Regions from separate parts of the Iodobacter arcticus genome, predicted to be linked through region 2. Evidence: predicted binding sites of a transcription regulator. Region 2 holds the regulator's gene; the other holds the start of a gene.
The links. The regulator FNR, encoded in region 2, switches genes on or off when oxygen is low (the NO sensors DNR and NnrR bind a similar motif). The targets are predictions, from matches to a motif close to TTGATNNNNATCAA.
Positions count from the first base shown of each region.

Region 1 (4,331 bases), on a different contig from region 2:
ACCTTAACTCTGCGTTTGCATATACCGTACTATCGCAAAGTGTCGCTTATCAGTCCCTTTCAAAACATGGCGCAAGCTTGCTTGCTGTATCGAAAAACAATAAAAAACGATGATTTAAGGTCTGTAAACTCAGTTTTTCAGCTATTTTTCGCCTTTTAGACTAAATTTTTACCTGTTTTTCAGTAAATAGCTAAAGCGGGCATTATTTGACAGACTGCATTTGGCTAAGGGATTAAAGGCAGGGTTTGTGGATTAAAACCATAGTGCAGGGCGTTTTCGCAGCGATACTTACCCTTAGCTGCTGCTCCCTTTCACTACACCAATGCCAATCTGTGCGAATGATTTGATCGTGGACAAGGCTGCTGCCACGAATCACTTGATTGCGAATCCCTGCCTTAAAAGCCGCTTCACGCAGCGTCCAAAGTAGGTAAAAACGCTCTTGAGATTCTGCCTCTACGGTGTTTACCCAGCGGGCTTCATCCTGATGCAGTGCAAAGACGGTCAGCTTGGCGATATTGGCCTTAGGGCGGCAGCTTTCAATATCGAGCCCCACTCGTTCAGTATTAACTGTCACCCCCAAGCTATCTCCACTATGCGAAATACTGGCGTGCAAATGAGCAGCCTTGCTTAAATAGGGGAAAAACTCACCTTCTTCAATATCCGCCACTGCGTAATCAAACCCTAAGGCCCGTGCAGCCGCTTGGGCGAGCAGCATGCGGCCAAGAATAAATTGCTGAACGCGGGCGGGTGATTGCATCGTCGCTAGCTTGGCTTCGCTACTGGCCGAGAGCGAATCGCTGCTTAGCGAAGGATTAAGCGAGATTTGGGTAAGAAGAACTTCGGCGTGAAGCATGTGCAAACCAAGGGCAAAGGATGGGGAATGATATACCTTGGTACGAGTTTGAACTTCTCAAAAAAACGGATAGCGACTTTTTTAAACAAAAGAAAATCTGTCGGAGCAATGCTCTCGTAGCTTGGGTTAGCGGGGTTATTCGCCGATTTTTGGCGGATAACCCCGCGTAACCCAACGTTTATGGTCAAAAGAATGTTGGGTTACGCGATAAAGCTGCTAACCCAACCTACGATTTATCTGATGAGATAAAACTACCCCGCCTTTCCATCCGCCCTCGGCTTTAGATACACCGGCATAAAGCGGCTACCCCATAGTAAGAAGGCCAGTAATGCGCCCAAGGCTGCGGCGCAGAGCAGGGTGTTTTGCCAAGGCAGCACTTCGGCCAGCACACGAGCAATGGCGACCCCATGCAACAGGCAATAAAGCGTCCAAGCAAGGCGGCTGAGGATGAGCGGCAGGCCTGCGTGGCCCAGACTCACCCTTGTGGCAAAGCCCAGCAGCATCGTGCCAAAAAAGCCGATGCTTATGGCGTGCAGCGGTGCAAATCCCAGAATGGCCGAGCCTGTTAATAGGGCCGCATCTTGAACGGTGTAAAGCAGCATAGCGGCCGCCGCCCAAGCAAAGGCGAGATGCAGCATGGCTAAGAGCCGGTTTTGGAGTGAGGCAAATAGACGCCAGCGGTAGCTGGTGTAGAGCAGCAGCCCAGCAAATACGGCATCCACAGGCAGGCTGTTGAAATGCGCCAGCTTTAAGGCCCCATGCCCCCAAGACAAGGCAATCATGGCGTTTAACAGCCATAGCGGCCGCCATGCGCTGTAGTTTGGGATGGCGTTGGCAGAGAAAAACGGCAGCATTCTGTGGCTAACAGTCAAATACACCGGCAGTAAAAATCCCCATAAGCAGATTTCTATCATGCTCAGCCAGCCCGTCGTTGCGCCAAACACGGCCCAATACAGCGCCAGCCCTTGTCCTATCCACCCCATAGCAAAGGCAAGTGCAATATGAATGGCATGGCCACGATCCGGCGCGCTGCTGGCCCGTACACGGTCGAGCCAGACAAGGCAGGCCGCTCCCCAGCTGATCCAATGTAGAGCAATGCCAAGGCTAAGCAGTGGCTGCCAAAATAGCGCGGCAATTAAGAGGGCGCTGCCTACGGCATAGGTGATAAAAATCGGTACATAAAGCTTGGCTGAGGGGCTGTCCACGCCCAGCCATTTAGGCCCCGCCGTATAGATAAAGCCCAGCATAAATAGCGGAAAGAATCCATACAGCATCAGATAGCCATGTAAAAACATCGGCGCAATGCTGCTGGGCATGGTGCTGCCGCTAGCCCTAAGCAGCATTTCGCTAGCCCACCAAGCAAGGCTTGCAATTAGTAATAAAGTGCCGCAAAAAAAGCCAATACGGTGAGGAGCGCTGAGAAAGGTTTTCATAAGGCTTTATCCTGAGCGGTGCTTTGAATGCGTCGATCAGCCATGTTCTGCCCCATTGCCGCCAACGTAGGGGCATCGAGCAGCAGTTCGGCGCTAGGGTAAATACGTGCTTCTTCCAGATCGGCGTGGTCGGTGTAGCGCTTGGCAAATTCGCTTGCCAAAGGGAGTGGCAAGCTGCCATTTTGCCCTGCTGCCAGTGGAATTAAATAGCTGCGGATATCTTGCCAGAGCAGGCCAAGTGTTTCGTGCTCGGCGCTGGTCGATGCAATGATGGTTTGTAGATCAGCGTCGCCGTATTGGCTAAGCAGAGGAAATAAATCGAGATCTTCATCGTCGTGGTGCAGCGGGGCTGCTACGTCGAAATAGCGCAAAATGCCAGTGGCAGCATCTTGTGCCTTGGCATCTACACCTTCTTTAATCAGGTGTTGAGCTAGCTTGAGCGTTAAATCAGCATACTGGCGCACCCTATCGTGACAGGCTATCAGCATGGCGATAGGTGTTTCAAAGGTGACCGTTTCGGCAGAAAACAATGACATGATGCCTCTCCTTAATTCCCGACTAATTTAGTCGGATTCTACGCAGGTATGAGGATCGTGGTTTGATTAAAGCCAAAAAGAAGCGATGATCGCAGTCTTACATTTGTAAGTGTTTTTACTAACTACTACGAATGAAAATAGTCAGATTCGGTTAAGTAATTTTTGGATTAGCCGCTATAATCGCCGCTTTGTAAAAAATTGCAGGGGCATTATGGAAGACCAAGCTTCAACACCAGCAGCAAATAGCCAAAGGGCAGTGATCAAGCCATACGCTAATGAGCAGCGTTTATTTGTGATCATGGCGGTGATTTCCGGCCTGAGCTGGCTGGCTTTAACGCTGGTCACCTTTGGTATTATCTGGATTATTATGCTGGTGCTTTATCTCATCGGCTTATTTGGGTTCTCGTATTTTATTTCCTATGTGCGTGGCAATGGCGTGCGTGTTACTGCTGAGCAGTTTCCTGATTTACACGTCCGTTTTGAAAATTGCTGCCAGATTGTGGGATTAAATAAGCGGCCAGAATTTTATTTAATGACAGGCAATGGTGCTTTAAACGCATTTGCTACTCGGTTTTTGCGCCGGTATTACGTGGTGCTGCTCAGCGATATTGTTGATGCTTTGCAAGAAGATACCGAAGCCTTAAATTTCTATATCGGCCACGAGCTAGGCCATATTGCGCAAAAGCATTTAGTACACCACTGGTGGCTGGTTTTTGCTAGCTGGATTCCCTTGCTTGGCACCGCGTATTCCCGTGCCAGAGAATATAGCTGCGATCAGTATGGCTTAGCTTGCACGAGCAATAAGCAAAGTGCGGTGCATGCACTGGCCGTATTAGCAGCGGGCAGCAGCCGTTGGAAAAGTTTGAATACCCAAGCCTATATCGCTCAAGCTAAAGATACCGATGGTTTCTGGATGGCAGTCAATGAATTAACTGCTGATTACCCTTGGCTGTGCAAACGCGTTGCCCGCGTAGAAAATGGCGATGCGGCTGTATTTCCTCGCCGTAATATATTTGCCTGGCTGATTTCTGCCACGATTCCAAATACCGGTTTTGGCTTGATCGGCGCGATGGTTGTTTATATTTATCTGCTGCTGATTTTGGTGCCTATTTCAATGTCAGCGTATTCCAGCCATCAGACTAAAGCGCTGAATGCAAAAACACATATTGAATTAAGCCAAGCTTATACAGAGGGAATGGTTGCGGCCAAGTTGGTAGGCAATTTCTACGAAGAAACCGGGTATATGCCGGAGGCGGTTGAGGGTTTAGGCTTTAAAATTCCAGCAAAGAGCTTGATTAAAAGCGTGGAAATCAACCCGGAATCCGCCGAGCTGAACCTAGCGCTCAATACGCCGCATCAGGATAAGGAAATTATCCTGAGCCCGTCTGCCGGAGATGATGGCACGATCAGCTGGACTTGTAGCATTACAGGCAAAGTGGATGTGGCTGCCTTGCCTGATGATTGCACTTTAGCATTTGATGAATCAGAAGCAGGGACGGTAGCGCCTGA
Region 1 covers NZ_JBHTBQ010000006.1:91,215-95,545, forward strand. Annotated here, with positions in the region: gene ACFQNF_RS03235 (4'-phosphopantetheinyl transferase family protein) at 233-853, opposite strand; gene ACFQNF_RS03240 (NnrS family protein) at 1,105-2,286, opposite strand; gene ACFQNF_RS03245 (hemerythrin domain-containing protein) at 2,283-2,822, opposite strand; gene ACFQNF_RS03250 (M48 family metalloprotease) at 3,034-4,331, shown strand, end outside.
Region 1: the regulator FNR is predicted to act here: its motif matches at 2,885-2,898, upstream of ACFQNF_RS03245 (hemerythrin domain-containing protein).

Region 2 (4,331 bases):
CTGGCACTGGCAAGTGCGTTTAAAGAAGCGGTATAAACCAAACCACAGGGCAACCATCCCCACAAAGCCCCTACAATCAGCGTATCCGGCCATCTTTTTATCGGTAAAAATAGCCGCATATAAGGTTGAATTTTAAGCCATAAAGGGCGCCCGGCTTTTTCCAGCAATAAAATAATAGATGACCAGCCCGCCATATAACTGCCAAGCAAAATCAATAATAAATTGGCAAGGATAAACAAGCCGCTTTTCACGCTTTGTAATGAAAGCAACACAGACAAAGAGCCTAGCAAGCCCGCAAGCATACCAATCAGGCAATAGCCCAGCAAGCGACCAAGGTTAAACCCCAAATGGTAATGCCAGCGTGGGCCCTTTGGGAGCTGCAAACTAAAGGCGGCAACGACACCACCGCACATTCCAACACAATGCCCGCCCCCTAATAAACCGGCTAAAAACAAAGCAAGAAAATCTAATTCCAGCATTAGTTTATATCAACTTAGAATAGCTCCCTGCGCGAGGGGCATGACGCAAATAGCGATCAAAAACCATGGCAATCGAGCGGATCAAAAAACGCCCCTTAGGACTAACAATGATTGAATCGTCTCTCACCTCAAGCAAACCCTGAGCTTGAAGCGGCATAAGCAAAGCAAGCTCTTCAGAGAAATAGCTTTTAAAATCAATCAAATAAGCCAATTCTACAGGCTGAAAACTCAATTCAAACTGGCACATTAAAGATTGAATCACCGAGCCACGCAAAAAATCATCGTGTGTGATCATCAAGCCACGCTCTATCGGCAAACGATCTTTATCTAAGGCCAGATAATAAGCATCTAAATCTTTTACATTCTGGGCAAAACAATTGGCCACTTTGCCGATTGCTGACACACCAAAAGCCATCAGATCGCAATCGGCATGCGTTGAATAACCCTGGAAATTCCGATGCAACTGCCCTCTTCTTTGAGCAATTGCCAGCGGATCATCAGGTAAAGCAAAATGATCCATGCCGATATAGATATAACCCGCGGCAAGAAGCTGATTCACACTGCTTTGCAAGATGTCGAGTTTACCCTCTGTTGAGGGTAGCTGCCCAGCATCAATGCGTCTTTGCGGCATAAAACGCTCGGGCAAATGGGCATAGCTATACAGGGCCAGCCGATCTGGGCGCAAAGTGAGGACACGCTCAATCGTCTGGTACATCCGGGCCTGAGTTTGATGCGGCAAGCCGTAAATCAGATCAATACTCACGGACTTAAAGCCATTGGCACGTGCGGCATCAATCACCGCTCTGGTTTCTTCCTCGGTTTGAATCCGGTTCACCGCTTTTTGCACCTGCGGATCAAAATCCTGCACGCCCACGCTCATGCGGTTAAAGCCAATTTGCCCTAACAATGCCACAGTCGCCGCACTGACTTTGCGAGGATCGATTTCAATTGAAAACTCGCCATCAGGCTTTAAATCGAAATAATGACGAATACCGTCCATTAATCGCGTTAATTGTGCATCGCTCAGAAAAGTGGGTGTGCCGCCGCCAAAATGCAACTGAGAAATCTTGCCACGCTTAGTTAATAATGCGGCCTGTATTTTTACTTCTTTAAGTAGATAATCGAGGTATTGATCCGCTTTACCCTGATCTTTTGTAATGACTTTATTACAGGCGCAGTAATAACAAATGGTATTGCAAAAGGGCAAGTGAAAATACAATGACAGCGGTTTTATTCCAATACCGGGCTGTTGCTGGCGCACACTTTGCTCATAGCGATCTGCATCCATTACAGCAAATCGATCCGCAGTGGGGTAGGATGTATACCTTGGCCCTTTCCCGCTGTGTTGGCTTATCAAGTTTCGATCAAAATCAAGTGGCTGTAAGACCGTAACATTATTTTGAAGCATGCTGTTTTATCCTTATTTATCATATGAGTGCAGCTTGCCTAGATTCATTTTTTATAACCTTGATCGATATCAATATCTGCACCGGAAATAACTTGCAGTGATGGATATCTTAAAACACTGAATTGAAACGCCCAATGACACCGACATCTCATATTCCAGTACGTGACCTTAGCCTCAAGCACCTGCGCCAAAGCTGCATTAATTGCAGTTTGCGTGAGCTTTGCTTGCCGATTGGTCTTTCCGCTGATGAAATGCGCGAGCTTGATCACTTAATTACCCAAGCCAAGCCGATTAAGCGCGGTGAAGCGCTCTACCGTGCAGGAGAGCCATTTCGCTCCCTGTTTGCGATTCGCTTAGGTTTTTTTAAAGCCAGCGTAATTTCTGAAGATGGTCGCGAGCAAGTCACCGGCTTTCATATGACCGGTGAGCTCATGGGCATGGATGCGGTTAGCTCTGATCTGCATACCTGTGATGCCATTGCCTTAGAAGACAGCGAAGTCTGCGAGCTGCCTTTTACTGATATGGAAGAACTCAGCCGCCGCATCCCGATCTTGCAACATCATCTTTATAAAATGATGAGCCGCGAAATTGTGCGCGATCATGGCGTGATGCTTTTATTGGGAAATATGAAAGCAGAAGAACGTATTGCGGCTTTCTTGCTAAATTTATCTCAACGCTTTGCCATTCGGGGATATTCTGCCAGCAGCTTTCATTTACGCATGACGCGTGAAGAAATCGGCAGCTATTTAGGCCTTAAGCTTGAAACCGTGAGCCGCTCATTATCAAAATTCCAAGAGAACGGCTTAATTAAAGTGCAAAACCGCTTGATTGAAATTCTCAATCCTGAGGCACTCAAACAATTGATTAACAACTGCCAACAATAAGCCACTATGACTCTATTCAATGGCCCTGTTTTATTTCTTGCCCCAGCGGCCATTCTAGAGTCATTGCAATCTCGGCTTAAACCCTTGCAAATGGCACAGCTCATGCTGCTGCCGCTTGATATGCAATCGCAAATCCCCTCTTTACCCCACAATGGCCTGCTTATTTCTGCAGGCCATGCTGATTTAGCAGGCTATTTGCAAAGCGCTCAATGGGCGCAGGCACAAGGCTGGCATCATATTGATCTGGCCCTGATTGGCGAGCCTCAGTGCGCCGCACAATTAGGCTGGATGATGGCCGCCAGCGGCGACGACACAGCCCTACAGCTTGCCGCCCCTCTGCTCGATGCCTTAGCCCCGGCAGGTCGCAACAGCTGGCTGCATGCCGGCGGCAAAGGCGCAGCCAGCTTTTTGGCGCTGCTACAGCACATCATGATGCAGCCCCTTATTGAAAGCTGGAAAGTCATCTTTCCAAATGGCAAGCCATCACCCAAAGCTGATTTAAGTAAGCTAGCCGAGCTGCAAACCGCACAATGGCAAGCCATCGCCCCGCTTTGCCAGCAATATTTAGCTTTGGCAGAAAATAGATCTTTTCAAGCACTGCACACACAGCTCAGCGCCTTCAGTTTGCCAGAGCATCAAGAGCCAGCAGCTGCGCTAGCGCAATTTTTAATGCAGTTTTTTCGCCGTGCAAACACGCCCGCATCTCATCATCAGCCAAACAGTTGATCTATCAAACAATAAAAAACAGCCCCAACTGGGGCTGTTCGCTTATAAAACCAATCAACTAGCGCGTATTACTTCCCGCCCAAAGCCTTAAACGCTTGTGCCGATGCAGCTAAACGAGCACGACGCGTTTCGATCAGGCCCTGGCTGGCCGCGTAAAACTCACGCTGCGCATCCAGCACATCCAAATAGCCCGACAAGCCTGATGCATAGCGTGCTTCTGCAAGTTTCAGGCGCTGCTCCTGCCGATCAGCAAGGCGTTGCTGGGCTGTTAGCTGCTTACTCAACCATACCTGATCAGATAACACATCGGCGGCGTCTTTAAACGCCAGCTGAATGGTTTTTTCGTATTCAGCCACGGCAATCACTTTCCGGGCTTCCGCAATATCAGCGCCAGCACGCAAGCGTCCACCATCAAACAGCGGCAGGCTGATTTGCGGTAAAAAACTCCATGCACGGTTGCCGCCAGAGAATAAATCCTCCAGCTCATTACTCATCACACCGCCGCTGCCCATTAAAGTGACTTTAGGAAAGAAGGCCGCGCGAGCCGCACCGATATTGGCATTAGCTGCAACCAGCTTTTGCTCCGCAGCGCGCACATCTGGGCGCTCGAGCAAAACGGTAGAGTTTAATCCGCTGGGCAACTGAACGACTTCCGCATTTAAATTGGCCGCAGGCAGGCTCACCGCCTCACCCACCAAAACAGCGAGCGCAGTTTGCGCATTGACAGATTGCCGGGCTAAAGCCGCATGATCGCTGCTTGCGCTATCTTGAGCTGCTTCGGCCTGCAACAGATCAAGGCGATTAGCCACGCCCACATCCATACGGCGCTTCACC
Region 2 covers NZ_JBHTBQ010000044.1:190,125-194,455, forward strand. Annotated here, with positions in the region: gene ACFQNF_RS18400 (sulfite exporter TauE/SafE family protein) at 1-479, opposite strand, end outside; gene hemN (oxygen-independent coproporphyrinogen III oxidase) at 484-1,887, opposite strand; gene fnr (fumarate/nitrate reduction transcriptional regulator Fnr) at 2,022-2,771, shown strand; gene ACFQNF_RS18415 (hypothetical protein) at 2,778-3,497, shown strand; gene ACFQNF_RS18420 (efflux transporter outer membrane subunit) at 3,566-4,331, opposite strand, start outside.